DNA from 3 places in the Synechocystis sp. PCC 7509 genome. Region 3 is predicted to be linked to each of the others. Evidence: predicted binding sites of a transcription regulator. Region 3 holds the regulator's gene; each other region holds the start of a gene.
What was found. Region 3 encodes NtcA, which controls nitrogen genes in cyanobacteria. Its sites were predicted from a motif close to GTANCNNNNGNTAC; they were not measured.

Region 1: SYN7509_RS0218595 (ferredoxin--nitrite reductase) is a predicted target of NtcA. The motif match lies at 3,669-3,682, and genes of this name have one in related genera.
Region 2: SYN7509_RS0213255 (ammonium transporter) is a predicted target of NtcA. The motif match lies at 3,040-3,053, and genes of this name have one in related genera.

Annotation. Positions count from the first base shown of each region.
Region 1 covers NZ_ALVU02000001.1:3,710,913-3,716,111, forward strand. The annotation lists gene SYN7509_RS0218575 (ATP-binding protein) at 1-1,455, shown strand, start outside; gene SYN7509_RS0218580 (response regulator) at 1,462-1,914, shown strand; gene SYN7509_RS0218585 (Npun_F2552 family protein) at 1,921-2,883, shown strand; gene SYN7509_RS0218590 (QcrA and Rieske domain-containing protein) at 2,973-3,398, opposite strand; gene SYN7509_RS0218595 (ferredoxin--nitrite reductase) at 3,785-5,199, shown strand, end outside.
Region 2 covers NZ_ALVU02000001.1:2,642,815-2,648,013, forward strand. The annotation lists gene SYN7509_RS25900 (ammonium transporter) at 1-1,384, shown strand, start outside; gene SYN7509_RS0213255 (ammonium transporter) at 1,554-2,966, opposite strand; gene SYN7509_RS0213260 (DEAD/DEAH box helicase) at 3,097-5,199, opposite strand, start outside.
Region 3 covers NZ_ALVU02000001.1:1,353,641-1,358,839, reverse strand. The annotation lists gene murD (UDP-N-acetylmuramoyl-L-alanine--D-glutamate ligase) at 1-609, opposite strand, end outside; gene hisB (imidazoleglycerol-phosphate dehydratase HisB) at 1,075-1,710, opposite strand; gene fabI (enoyl-ACP reductase FabI) at 1,816-2,592, opposite strand; gene ntcA (global nitrogen regulator NtcA) at 2,938-3,609, shown strand; gene SYN7509_RS0206870 (DUF3084 domain-containing protein) at 3,707-5,199, shown strand, end outside.

The sequences.
Region 1 (5,199 bases), 2.4 Mb from region 3:
ATGGGCGTAGCTGCTTCTATGTCGGTATCGCTAATTAAAAATGGACAACTTTGGGGTTTAATTGCTTGTCATCATCATTCACCTAAATATATTCCCTACGAAGTGCGGACGGCTTGCGAGTTCTTGGGTAAAGTAACCTCAATGCAGTTAGTAGCAAAAGAAGAAAATCAAGACCTTGACTATAAAGTTAAATTAAAGTCAATATCATCAAAGTTCGTTGAATCTATAGGACTGCAAAAAACTCTACTTGAGGGTTTAGTAGCTGCCAAAAACGATTTATTAGGACTTACTAGCGCCCAAGGAATTGCTATTTATTGGCAAGACGAAATTTTTGCTATTGGGAAAACCCCAGATATCGACCAATTGCAAGATTTAGGTAATTGGATACAAACAAAACTTCAAGACAATCTTTTTCATACAAATACCTTAGCTAAAGAGTATCCCATTGCTGAAAAATATACTGATGTTGCCAGTGGAATTGTAGCTTTAGCAATATCGAGAACTAATAAAAACTATGTTTTATGGTTTCGCCCAGAAGTAGTACAAACAGTAAGTTGGGGGGGGAATCCTGATAAGCCTGTAGAAGTAGATGAAAAGGGGGGAATGCGACTATCGCCGCGTAAATCCTTTGAATTATGGCAACAAACCGTCAAAAATCAGTCTTTACCTTGGAAAAAGTGGGAAATTGAAGCAGTTTTAGAACTTAGAGGGGCAATAGTTAGTACGGTATTGCGCCAAGCTGACGAACTTGCCAAAATCAACATTGAGTTGCAACAAAGTAATACTGAACTTGATGCCTTTGCTTATGTTGCGTCTCATGACTTGAAAGAACCATTACGAGGCATTCATAACTACTCTAACTTTTTAATCGAAGATTACGGCAATATTTTGAACGAAGACGGCGTATCAAAGCTGCAAACCTTGGTGCGTCTATCTCAGCGCATGGAAGACTTAATTAATTCCTTGCTGCATTTTTCCCGGTTAGGACGGGTAGAACTGGCGATTTCTCGGACAAATCTAAATGATATTTTACAGCAGGTTTTAGACTTATTACGCGCTCGAATTGAAGAAACTGGGGTAAGTATTTCAATTCCTAGACCTTTACCAATTATTAATTGCGATCGCATTCAAGTAACCGAAGTATTTACCAATTTAATTAGTAATGCCATTAAATATAGCGACAGACCGGAGAAATGGGTAGAAGTTGGCTATCTTGACCACCAGGAAGAAGCAACAGTATTCTACGTCCGCGACAATGGTATTGGCATCAAAGAGCAATATTTAGATAATATATTTCGGATATTTAAACGGTTACACGGTCACAACCATTATGGCGGCGGTACAGGAGCGGGTTTAACAATTGTCAAAAAAATTGTAGAACGTCATGGGGGTAAAATCTGGGTAGAATCTACCTTTGGACAAGGTAGTACGTTTTATTTCACATTGCAGGCATAAAAAATCATGGCAGGCGACTTAATTGATTCATTACTTACAATTGAAGACAGCGATGAAGATTTCACAGCCTTCGAGCGTGTAGTCCGTAAGTTATCTATTAATAAGCCAATTTTTCGTTGTACTGATGGAGAGGATGCAATAGAATTTTTGCACCACACTGGTAAATATAAAGATACCCCTCAAACACCCCTTCCAGCAATGATTTTACTAGACCTCAATTTGCCCGGAATGGATGGGCGCGATGTACTATTGCATATAAAACAAGACCAAAATTTGCAAAATATACCTGTGGTGGTGTTCACAACCTCATCTAACCCCACAGACATTGAAGTTTGCTATCAACGGGGCGTAAATGGCTACATTGTTAAGCCCATCGACACCAGTAAACTGATATGGACTATTAAATTATTTATGTCTTATTGGTTTGACGTTACTACTTTGCCCCATCAATTAGATTAATTTTTTATGAACTCAAATCCCAGTATTAGTTTAATTCGCGCCGACTCCTACGAATTAGAATCTCTGCAAAATCATGTAACTAAGTTACTAGAACCAATGGGAGGAATGGCAACTATAGTCAAAAAAGGCGATCGCGTTTTACTTAAACCAAACTTGTTAACCGGGGCGCGTCCTGGTAAAGAATGCACTACTCGTCCCGAATTAGTCTATATTGTCGCCAAAATGGTAATGGAAGCGGGGGGTAAACCTTTTTTAGGTGATAGTCCAGCTTTTGGGACTGCAAAGGGAGTGGCGACAGCTAGTGGTTATTTACCTTGGATAGAAAAACTAAACTTACCAATTATCGATTTTCACGGACAACGTTACCAAACTTTGGGGCAAGAATTTAACCATCTGTTGCTTTCCACCGAAGCAATGGAGGCGGATGTAGTGATTAATTTACCCAAAATTAAGTCTCATATGCAGCTAACTTTAACAATGGGTGTAAAAAACTTATTTGGTTGCGTCCCTGGCAAGATGAAAGCATGGTGGCACATGGAAGCGGGGAAAGATAGCGCTAGGTTTGGACAAATGCTAGTAGAAACCGCAAGAGCAATTAATCCAGCTTTAACAATAGTTGATGGCATTATTGCCCACGAAGGCAATGGACCCAGTGGAGGAGAACCCCGTCAGTTGGGGATTTTGGGGGCAGCAAGTAATGTATTTGCTCTTGATCTAGCGATCGCACATATCCTAAAAGTTGATCCTTCTGCTATTCCGACAATCGCCGCCAGTCAACGGTTAGGACTGGTGGGAGATTTAGATAGTATTAGTTTTCCGCTTCTGCAACCCAATGAACTGCAAATTAATGATTGGCGGCTACCAGATACTTTAATGCCGATTGATTTTGGAATGCCTCGCGTTTTGAAGTCTACCTTTAAGCATTTTTACATCCGGTTCATCAAAGAGCCAATGAGCGCTTATTTGTAGGTTTGCCACTTTTCGCCCCCTAACCCCCAACTTTGGGGGAACTGGAGTTGAAAGTCCCCAGAATTTGGGGATTTATGGAAAAGGTTTATTTATGAACTAACTAATACCGAATCGCCTTCAATTTTAGCTTTGTAGGTTTTCAGTGGCTTGGTAGCTGGCCCTTTTAAGACTTTGCCATCGATGCCAAATTCGGAAGCATGGCAAGGACAAACAAATTTTTGTGACTTAGCTGCCCAATCTACCGTACAACCAGCGTGAGTACAGGTAGGATTTACAGCGCTAAGATTGCTCGTTGAACTGGTGCGAACTACTAAAACTGCACCCACAGGAGAATTTTTGTTAAGTAATTGATTATTTTTGCTTAACTGTGATAATTTCCCTACAGACTGAAACCCACCTTTGTTATTAGTAGATTCGGCTTGAGTAGTTTGGGAAGAACAGGCAGCGATCGCAACGGGCAAAGAACTAGCCAACCAACCTACACCCACCCAATTTAAAAAAGTTCGACGATCCATAGTATTTTCCTTAACTTTGATATAAAAAACTTTGCAAAATTTAATGACTTTTCCAGACTTTGAGCTTTTATTTCCTTGAGGCATCTGGCTATAGACAGGTATTTAATGACAAAAATACATATAATTTATGCGTTTTAGTCATATTCCTCAATATTTTGTTACGAAAGATACGAACTTAATAGTTAATTAATCCTAACTTGAATACTAACAAGCATTTAACGATTGTCTAACCGACTTTACCCAAATCTAAGCCGTACCGCCGCAGGTGGTGTAGCGACTGATACGAAAGGAGTGCTTGAAGTCTAATAACCTAGCAGCAAATAGCAATTATTTTAATGTATGCGACTTCCAGCAAAGCTAGATAAAGGAAATATAGGGTCTAGTCCATGATAGAAGATGCGATCGCCAAGACAAGCCTAAATAAATTTGAGAAGTTTAAAAGCGAAAAAGATGGGTTAGCGGTAAAAGCAGAATTGGCTCAATTTGCGTCGATAGGCTGGGAAGCTATGGACAGCACGGACAGGGAACATCGGCTAAAATGGCTGGGCGTATTTTTTCGTCCCGTCACCCCTGGCAAATTCATGATGCGTCTGCGCTTACCCAATGGAATTATCAATAGCCAGCAGTTGCGAGTATTAGGCGAAATAGTCGAACGCTACGGCGATGATGGTTGCGCCGATATTACCACTAGACAAAACCTTCAACTGCGCGGCGTAAGAATAGAAGACTTGCCAGATATTTTTGACCAAATGCAGCAAGTAGGCTTAACTAGCATTCAGTCAGGAATGGACAATGTACGCAACATTACCGGAGATCCAATTGCAGGATTGGATGCAGAAGAACTATTTGACACGCGGGAACTCGCAAGTCAAATTCAGGACATGATTACAAGAAATGGCGAAGGTAATGCAGAATTTACCAACTTGCCAAGAAAGTTTAACATCGCCATTTCCGGCGGACGAGATAATTCAATTCACGCCGAAATCAACGATTTAGCATTCATTCCCGCCTATAAAAACGAGCAATTTGGCTTTAACGTGCTTGTTGGCGGCTTTTTCTCCGCCAAGCGCTGCGATGCGGCGATTCCTTTAAATGCTTGGGTAGCACCAGAGGAGGTAGTAGCCGTATGCAGAGCAGTTCTAGAAGTTTACCGCGACAATGGACTAAGGGCGAATCGGCAAAAATCCCGGTTAATGTGGCTAATTGATGAATGGGGAATTGAGAAATTTCGCGCCGAAGTCGAAAAGCAATTAGGTAAAACCTTAATTAACGCCGCCGAAAAAGATGCAATAGATTGGGAAAAACGCGACCATATTGGCGTTTACAGCCAAAAGCAACCGGGATTGAACTATGTAGGCTTGCATATTCCCGTTGGGCGCTTGGAAGCCCAAGATATGTTTGAATTAGCGCGGGTAGCAGAAGTGTATGGGAGTAGCGAAATTCGGTTTAGCGTCGAGCAAAATGTTATTATCCCCAATATCTCCGACTCGCGCTTAGAAACATTCCTTGCTGAACCCGTATTAGCAAAGTTTTCTGTCAATCCCGAACCACTAACGCGGGGATTGGTTTCTTGTACGGGAGCGCAATTTTGCAACTTTGCCCTAATTGAAACCAAAAATCGCGCCTTAAAAGAAATCGCATCTTTAGCCCAAGAAGTTCAACTAACTCGCCCCGTCCGCATTCACTGGACAGGTTGCCCAAATTCCTGCGGACAACCCCAAGTAGCTGACATCGGCTTGATGGGAACTAAAGCCCGGAAAAATGGCAAGCCTGTAGAAGGAGTGGACATTTATATGGGTGG
Region 2 (5,199 bases), 1.3 Mb from region 3:
TAAGGTAACGCAAGACTTGCAAAGCTTGAGGGTGGGGATAGACACCTTATGGGTATGTATAGCTGCCTTTTTGGTGTTTTTCATGAATGCGGGTTTCTGTATGCTAGAAACTGGGTTTTGTCGGCAAAAAAACGCTGTTAACGTGCTGTCAAAAAACTTAATTGTGTTTGCCATATCTACCGTAGCATTTTGGGCGATCGGTTTTGCCTTGATGTTTGGCGATGGCAATCCATTCTTTGGGACTAATGGCTGGTTTTTAAGTGGAGCCGACAATAGCCCAGCAATGGGAGATGCCTATCAAGGTGTTTTTGGCGCTCTAAATTGGACAGGCGTACCTCTAGGGGCAAAGTTTTTGTTTCAGTTAGTGTTTGCTGGAACTGCTGCCACAATTGTTTCTGGAGCGGTTGCCGAACGCATTAAATTTGTTGACTTTTTAATTTTTAGTCTATTGCTTGTCGGTATTGCTTACCCAATTACCGGACATTGGATTTGGGGTGGTGGATGGCTTGCAAAAGCAGGATTTTGGGACTTTGCCGGATCGACAGTAGTTCACGCCGTTGGTGGCTGGGCAGCTTTGATGGGTGCAGCCTTTTTAGGACCCCGTCTGGGCAAATATCAAAATGGTGTCTCGATAGCAATGCCGGGACACAACATGAGTATTGCTACTTTAGGCGCTTTGATCTTGTGGCTAGGATGGTTTGGGTTTAATCCTGGTTCAACAATGTCAGTAAATCCAAGTATTGCCCATATTGCTTTAACAACAAACATAGCAGGGTCTTTAGGTGGGATTGCTGCTACCATCACCGCTTGGCTGTATCTAGGCAAGCCAGACTTATCGATGATTATCAATGGCATCCTGGCAGGGTTAGTTGGGATTACAGCAAGTTGTGCTTTTGTGAGCTTGCCTTGGGCGGCAGTAATTGGAGCGATCGCCGGAGTAATAGTCGTTTTTTCTGTCACCTTCTTTGACAGAATCAAAATTGACGATCCGGTAGGTGCAACCTCTGTTCACTTAATTTGTGGCATTTGGGGAACCCTGGCAGTAGGTCTATTTGCCGAAGGCCCGGCGGGTGCGTTGAATCTATACGAAGAAGGTTTAGGCCCGATTAAGGGCTTACTACTGGGGGGAGGTTTCCAGCAAGTTTGGTCGCAAATTATCGGTATTGTCTCGGTAGGAGGTATCACTGTTCTCCTCAGTACAATTTTCTGGCTGGCACTCAAGGCTACCCTTGGTATTCGCGTGACGGCGGAAGAAGAAATTCAAGGTTTGGATATTAGCGAACATGGCATGGAAGCCTATAGTGGACTTCTTAAAGAGGCGGACGACACCGGGCTTGAAATGGCTTCTAGTGGGGGAACACAGCGATCGCAGGGATTTATCTAGTAGATCGTAACTAATAGCTCAAATAAGATCGAAACTGCCCATAAACTTACAAGTTTATGGGCAGTTTTTTTAGCAAAGAAACAACAGGGGATTAAATCCTAATTCCGTATGCCTAGGAACTTAAGTGAAACTTATCATTTTTTTGCCCAAGGTCTATTGCGTCCAGCAATTAAGAATTTTGCTTGATACTTAATCCCCCTGCAAATTCTTCTCCATAACCTTCTTCGCCGTGTTCAACGATATCCATACCTTGGTATTCTTCCTCGGCAGAGAGACGCAAACCAACGGTAGCATCAAGGATTTTGAGAATTATAAACGTACCAACTCCAGCGAAAATAACGGCAACAGCGATCGCCGCTAATTGAATGCCAAGTTGACCAAAGTTCCCGCGCAGTAGTCCATCTTTACCAAACTCATTGACTTCAACAGTAGCAAAAATCCCGGTTAAAATTGCCCCTACCGTACCACCTACACCATGTACGGGAAAGGTATCTAAGGAGTCATCAATTTGGACTTTATGCTTTAAATTAATGGCAAAAAAGCAGCAAACGGCAGTAATACTACCAATTAATATTGCTGCTAGAGGTGGCACAAATCCGGCCGCAGGTGTAATCCCCACTAAACCAGCTACTGCACCTGTTGCAACGCCTACCGCCGTTGGTTTACCACGTAAAACTTTTTCTAAAATTAGCCATGTTAACGCCGCCGCCGCCGCCGCCGTATTGGTAGTCACAAAAGCAACCGTAGCCAAGCCGCCAGAAGCCAAAGCACTACCAGCGTTAAATCCAAACCAACCAAACCATAGCAAACCCGCACCTAGCAAGATAAAAGGTACATTGTGAGGGGAGGTTAACTGACTTGGATAGGTTTTGCGCGGGCCGATAACAATTGCCGCTACTAGAGCCGAAATTCCAGAGCTAATGTGTACTACCGTACCACCCGCAAAATCCAAAGCGCCAATGCCACCGTACAATCCTAAAAAGCCACCTTTTGCCCATACCATGTGAGCTAAAGGACAATAGATAAACGTTGACCAAATTAGCACAAATAAAGCATAAGCCCGGAAACTGACGCGCTCGACAATTGCTCCAGAAATTAGCGCTGGGGTAATAATTGCAAACATTGCTTGATAAATCATGAATGTTTGGTGAGGAATAGTTGCGGAGTAAGAAACTACTTCCTCTGGTGCGGAGCCTTTTAGATAATCAGTTACCGCCATCGAAGCGCTGACACCATTCAAGCCTAGCCATTGCAAGCCACCAATAAAAGGTGTGCCTGGAGCAAAAGCCAGACTATAACCCCAAAGAACCCAAGTTACACCAACTATACCCATGAGCAAAAAGCTCATCATCAAAGTATTTAAGATATTGCGATCGCGCACAAACCCGCCATAGAAAAAAGCTAACCCTGGAGTCATCAACAAAACTAGCGCCGAACACATTAACATAAATCCTGTGTCCGCCGACGTTTGAGCCGCAGCTATCAACTCTTCAGTAGTTGCCGCCAATGCTGGAGAGATGAAAGGAGAGCCTACCAGCAGCATTAGCGCGATCGCTGCTGTAATCAATATCTTCTTTACCACTTACTTTAACCTTTTATATCTTTAGATAGAGTGCAGTGAATCTCATTGCATCAGTATCACCAGTAGCAATTCCGTATAGTAAGATACAATTCTTTCAATTAATAAAAATATAATTGCCGTCAATGCCCATCTACTGCGCCGTTTCATTCACGGGAAAACGATCTATTAATTGCACAGCGCGATAAGCATTGCGTTGTAAAGAGGTTGGCAAATGGGGAACATAGGGTATTTGCGACAACAAGTCTAAGGTGCGGCGCAAAAGGCGGACAACATCACCTTCATCTAAGCTTGTGTGGCTGCATAGTTCTACCCAATCGACTCCCAGCGCCCATTGTTCGAGCAAAGCAACTAAATCGTACTCTAACCAAATCGGTAAAGTGATATTGTAACGGCGTTGCAGTTGAAATAAATTCCGCCGGGTAGAGCGTAAGCCAGCTAGAGCTTCTTCTACAGGGATTGGTAAGGTATAGCGTACCCAGGTATCGGGACGAGGGGTTTCTGTAACAATTGCGGCGATCGCCGCCGCTAAACATTGAGGATCTAGTTCGTCAAATTCACCGCTTGCTAAAGCTAGACCAATCCATAACTCATTGTCGCCGCGAATTGCCGCCGCCACTTGTCCTAAATCGGTAGGTTCTAAGTCTTGCAAACAACCAAATCGCTGCAAAATTTCGATTAAATGCAAAAATTCTTCCCAGTGACGCTGGGAAGTCTTTTCTAATTCTGCTTGACGAGTAGCAATTTCTGCTTCTATCTCCATTGCTTTGTTTCGGCGCTTAAAAAGTGTTGCCGGGTTGCCCAATTCATGCAAAGGATGAGCTTCAATTTGTGCGCTTACTGCCTGAACTCGCTGTTGTTGAGCTAAAACTTCGGGCGCAGTATGAATAATTGCCTGCGAGTTGGGAATTAAATCGGCAATTAGTTGAGATTCTTGGTTTCCTCGGCGCGATTGTCCAGGTTTAATCGGCATTTCTACCGGAGGCAAAAGATCGCTTTGAATCTCTAGACGTGGTAACTCAGCGTGTAAATCTACAACATCGCTGGTTGTCACCACATACCAGCGATTATTTGCCCCTAAACATACTAAATATGGCGCTTGTCCTGCTCCAGGGGTTTTGGCTACGAGGACGGCGGTTAGCGGTACGGAAGTAGCGACATTTTTTCCCTTCAAGCTCAAAAGCGTACCCGTCATGGCGAAGCTAATCGTGAGACTTAATTGTTCTACCCGGTCATCAGTAGCTTGCTCAACTAAAGTTTTTAGTAGCTGGGTTTCAACTTTAAGCCGTTGGCGCAATTTTTCGTAGTTTTGCAACTGCGCAGGATCGACCGATGCAAGCTGCTCTTGAACTTGGGCTAATTGAGCTTGAACAAGGGCGATCGCCTCGTATTGAGGTTTTAGGTATAAATTGGCGATATACTGCCCAAAACTGCGTTCTATGAGTTCTTTTGCTTGTTCTAGGGTGTGAGTTTGCAGTAAGTTCAATACCATGCCATAGGTGGGCGTAAACTGACTAACCAAGGGGTCAGCTTTAGCTGTTGCTAAGTAAGCGGCTTCTTTTGCCCCTTCAAAGGGGGTTTGAGCCGTGACAACGTAGCCGCGCTTATCCATTCCCCGGCGACCAGCCCTACCCGCCATTTGCAGGAATTCTGAACCATTCAATAATCGATGTCCGCGATCAGTGCGTTTAGATAAACTAGAAATTACCGTAGTTCGCGCTGGCATATTAATTCCCGCCGCGAGAGTTTCCGTTGCAAATACAACTTTAATTAGCCCTTGCTGAAATAATTCTTCTACCAAGCCCTTCCATGCTGGCAATATTCCGGCATGATGAGCAGCAATACCGCGATACAAAGGCTGAACTTGTCCAATCCGTCCCGCGTCGGGATTGCGCTGCAAAAATTCATCAATTTGCCACTTTAGTTGGGCTGCTTCGCTAGGATTGACTAATGTTAGCGTTCCCAAATCTTCTACGGCTTTATCGCAACCTCGACGGCTGAAAATAAAGTAAATAGCTGGCAGCATATCCCTAGAACTTAGCTGATTGAGCAGGTAGATTATACTTGGGGCTTCGGGTCTTGCACCATTACGCCGAGCATCCTTAGCCTTTTGCGCGTCAATACTACCGCGTTTTGGGCGCAGGCGAGGATTAATTTTGCCGCCTTCAAGTAAAGGAAATAGCCCTTTAACATTGCAAAACTTAAATTCTAAAGGTACGGGGCGAAAATCTGAATA
Region 3 (5,199 bases):
CTCAAAATAGTTTTCTAACGTTTTGTGGCGGCTAAGATGATCGGGTGTAAAAGTTGTCCAAACGCCGATTTTTGGCGCAATACTTGCCGATGATTCGATTTGATAGCTACTAAATTCTGCTATTACCCAATCGGGAGTAGTACCATTATTTCTTGCTTCTAGCGCCAATTCGCAAGCCGCATAACCAATATTTCCGCAAGCAGGAGCATTAAAACCCGCCGCTTGAAATATAGCGGCGATTAGTGCGGTAGTTGTGGTTTTACCATTTGTACCCGTAATTCCCACCCAAACAGAGGCATTTAAAACCCGCCAGGCAAGTTCCATCTCGCCAATGGTTTCAATGGCTCTTTCGCGTGCTTCAATCAAAATAGGCGCATCCCAAGGCACGCCAGGACTCACAACAATGATTTTTGGTAAGTCGCCATCCTCTAAACTTAGGGAGTAATTCAGCTTAACTGTGATTCCTTCGGTGGCTAATTCTGCTTGCTGTTTTTGGAGAGTTTCATTAACAGCGCGATCGCTTATAACTACATTCCAACCATCACCCTTTAACAACCTGGCGGCGGCAACCCCTGACTTTCCCAGTCCAATTATATGAGCCGTATTCATCTTTCGGTAGTCCTAAACAAGTAATGATAAATTGTAGTAATGTACGCGGGATCAAATAGCACAAACATAATTGTCTAGCTTTTATAAAAGGACGAAACTTCTCTAACTAAAAGTGAACTCCGTTGAAGGAGCGTGCAGTTAAATGGTTCCATCAAATTGATTAAACCAATAGGTTTATTAACAACTTAATACCGCAAGTTAGGTCTAATCTTCTCCTAAGCAGACCAAACCCCCTATTTTTGCTTTGTGCTTGAGTCATAGGTTAATGGTGTTGTGACTGATATTAAAGATTTCACTCACCTCATACTTTTTGCGATCGCTCTTTTCATCGCCTCTATTTGATTGGCAATTCCGCCAACATGGGGTGAACTATTGCCTCTACTCCTACGGCTAGAAGTAGTATTATCGAAAGCGCGATCGCCAGCAAGACCTGATACACCATCTTTATCAATCTTTGCCTAGACGTTACAACACTCCTTTGGAGCTTGGAATTGCCCCGTTACGTCGGGGATCTATTTCTATTGCTAGGCGCAAGCTACGCGCAAATGCTTTAAATGTTGCTTCGATAATATGGTGAGAATTAATGCCGTCGAGTTGCCTAATATGCAACGTCATTTGACTATGATTGACGATCGCTACAAAAAATTCTCTCACTAATTGCGTGTCGTAAGTTCCTACTCTTTGCGTGGGAATCTGCAAGCCATAACTTAAATGCGGTCTTCCGGAAAAATCTAACGCTACTTGGATTAAAGCCTCGTCCAAGGGCGCAAGAAAGTTCCCAAAACGCACAATTCCTTGGCGATCGCCTAATGCTTTCCCTAATGCTTGTCCTAAAGTGATACCAACATCTTCATTGGTATGGTGATCGTCTATTTCTAAATCCCCTGTCGCTTGCACGTCTAAATCAATTAATCCGTGCGAGGCGATTTGATTGAGCATATGGTCTAAAAAAGGTACGCCGGTCGCTGTATTGCATTTTCCCGTACCGTCTAAATTAACACTAACTTCTATGTCGGTTTCTTTGGTGGTGCGACGAATAGAAGCCGTGCGGGTAGGGATATTGGCTAGAGAAGATAAAATTTGGGGGTTTCTTGTCTGCATAAAACTAACTTAAAAACTATCTATATATTCAATTCTTGACTGAAGATGCTAGTTTTGCCACAATCTCCTAGGAAGACGTTTCATCAAAACGTCTCTACATTATTCCTACATTCCCATAATTTCGTAGCCCGCATCTACATACAAAATTTGCCCGGTAATGCCACTCGCTAAATCGCTACACAAAAACGCCGCCGCGTTTCCGACTTCTAGCTGCGTTACCGTGCGCCGCAAGGGGGCAATTTTTTCTACGTGATGAATCATATCCAAAATTCCCCCAACGGCGGAAGAAGCTAAAGTTCTAATCGGCCCGGCGGAAATTCCATTAACGCGAATGTTTTGCTCTCCTAATTCGGCGGCTAAGTAACGCACGCTCATTTCTAACCCAGCTTTTGCTACCCCCATGACGTTGTAGTTGGGAATTGCTCTAACTCCTCCCAAATAGGTCAGCGTGACAATACTACCGCCTTCAGTCATTAAAGGTTTCGCCGCACCGCTTAACTGTGTCAAAGAATAGGTACTAATTTCTAAGGCTTGATTAAAACCCGCTCTTGAAGTATTACTAAAGCCGCCCGTTAGGTCTTCTTTGTTGGCAAAAGCTAGACAATGAATGAGGATATCTAATTTGCCCCATTTAGAAGCGACTTCTTCAAACATTTCTTTGATCTGCTCGTCACTTTGGACGTTACACGGTACAAACAAGCTGGGATTAAGGGGTTTTACAAGTTCTGCTACTTTATTTTCCATTTTGCCGCGTTCGTCGGGCAAATAGCTAATCCCAATATTTGCTCCGGCTTTATGGAGTTGTTGGGCAATTCCCCAAGCAATCGAGCGATTGTTAGCAATTCCAGTTACTAAGGCGTTTTTTCCAGTCAAATCGAGCATAAACTATAAGTTTTAATTTAAAAATATTCCATTTAGGAGCATACCCGAATTTGGTCATCAAACAAAAAACGCTATCGCTCTTAACTATTTTTGGCGTTACTGTAAAGTGTGATAATTCTTCCCAACGTTTGCAACTTGTCCTATCTCACTCTCTTTCCTCCCAATTACCAATTACCAATTACCAATTACCCATTAGCCAACCCCCTATTTTTTCAAAGTAATTCTCTCTTAAAAATTATGTAGTCAACAATACAAAAAAACCATTTAAAGTCATATTAAGTAGTGTAGTGATACAAAACTGCGGAGTTTTTTGGATCGCGCGAAGGATGTTTGTTAGGCAAAAAGATGATCGTAATGCAAGATAGACCGTTAGCGGCGGTATTTCGTCAAATAGGAACTGGCTCGTTTCCCCCAGTTGTGGAAATGTTTGAACGGGGTAAAACGATATTTTTTCCAGGCGATCCAGCAGAACGAGTTTATTTTCTGCTCAAGGGCGCAGTAAAACTTTCTAGGGTTTATGAAGCTGGAGAAGAAATTACCGTAGCACTGCTTAGAGAAAATAGCGTGTTTGGCGTACTTTCGCTACTGACAGGACAACGTTCGGATAGATTCTATCATGCGGTGGCTTTTACTCCTGTAGAGCTACTTTCCGCACCCATTGAACAAGTAGAGCAATCGCTAAAAAGCAATCCAGAATTGTCGATGTTGATGCTTAAAGGCTTGTCATCGCGGATTTTGCAAACAGAAATGATGATTGAAACTTTGGCGCACCGCGATATGGGTTCGAGGCTAGTAAGTTTTTTACTAATTTTGTGCCGAGATTTTGGTATTCCCACCTCTGAAGGAATTACTATTGACCTTAAGTTATCTCATCAAGCGATCGCTGAAGCTATTGGTTCTACTCGCGTGACTGTAACTCGGCTCCTTGGAGATTTGCGGACTGACGAAATGATTTCTATTCACAAAAAAAAGATTACTCTCCACAATCCAGTAGCTTTGAGTCAGCAATTTACCTAAAAAAGCTTCTCCCGCTCCCCATAAATTCTAAGAAGCCACCAAAATTTAAGCGGTTGAAGTAGGCTGTATTTGAGTGGGCAAAGGTGGACGGCGGAAAATGACTACCGGAATAATCCTAATTGTAGCAATTTTGATTTTGGGAGGTGTAATCGCGACGGTAGGCGATCGCATTGGCACGCGAGTAGGCAAAGCTCGACTAAGCTTGTTTAAACTGCGTCCACGCAAAACTGCCGTTTTAGTAACTATAGTAACTGGGAGCGCGATCGCTGCTTCAACACTCGGAATTCTATTTGCCGCCGACAAAAGCTTGCGCACGGGAGTATTCCAACTTGAGAGAATTCAAAAAGACCTCAAAACAAAGCGCAAGCAGGTAGAATCTACAACTAAAGAACTAGAAGCTACAAAAATTCAAAAAAGTAATGTAGAAAAGGATTTGCAGCAAGCTAGAACCGAACAAAAAGCCGCAGAGAAAAGGCAAGCCCAAGCCCAAAAACGTTTGCAAGCAACCAATAGATCGTTACAGGCGGTAATTACTAAACAAACTCAAACTCAAGCCCAATTAAGCCGTACTCAAGTTAAACAGGCACAAACTCAAGCCCAACTAAGCCGCAACCAAACCCAGCTAAGTCAAATTACCAGTAGATTTCTGGATGCTAGGGCTTTACTGCAAACAGTCTCTCAGCAAGCAAAGACTTTACAAGCAGAAATTCAAAAACTTCAAAACGAACGCCAACAAATCGGTAAGCAGTTAGCAGAAGTCAGAAGTCAAATTGCTGATCGCGATGAGGCGATTGCTAATCTAGATCAAGAAATAGTCAATCGCGATCGCGATTTGCAACAGCGCGATCGCGTAATTGCCGGTAGAGAAGTTCGCCTCAAACAATTAGAGAGTCAAAGAGAATTTCTCGAACAAGAAGTCGCAAAGCTTGAAGGTTATTATCAAGATTATCAAGTTTTGCGCCAGGGAAATGTAGCCCTAGAAAGCGGTAGCGTTTTGGCTACGGGTGTAGTTCGCATTCAGCAACCAAAAGCCGCGCGTCAAGCTATTGAGCAACTATTGCGCGAAGCCAATCGCGTCGCCATAGAATCAACCCAGCCCGGTACAAACCCCGAAAATGAACTCGCTGTACAAATATCTAAAGCCCAAGTTGAAAAGGTAATTGCCCAAATTGACGATGGTAGAGATTATGTCGTGCGAGTTATTTCGGCGGGAAATTACCTTTTAGGAGAAAAAAACGTCCAAGCAGCGATCAATATCGCTGTAAATGAAGTAATTTTTTCTAAAGGTGACGTATTGGCCGCAATTCCAACCAATCCCTCGATTACAGGTCAAGAAATCCGCCAAAAAGTAGGGTTATTGCTGAGTGCGACAAAATTTCGCGCCCGTCGTGCAGGTATATTAGGCGATGCGATTGAAATTGGCGATGGTAGGTTAGAAACTCTAGTTAGCTTTATTGAGCAAGTCAGGCAGTATAATCAGCCGGTAGAAATTAAAGCTATTGCCGCCGAAGATATATATACAGCAGGGCCTTCGCAAGTGCAATTAGTGGCAGTTAAAGACGGGCAAGTGGTTTTTGGCACTAGAAGGTT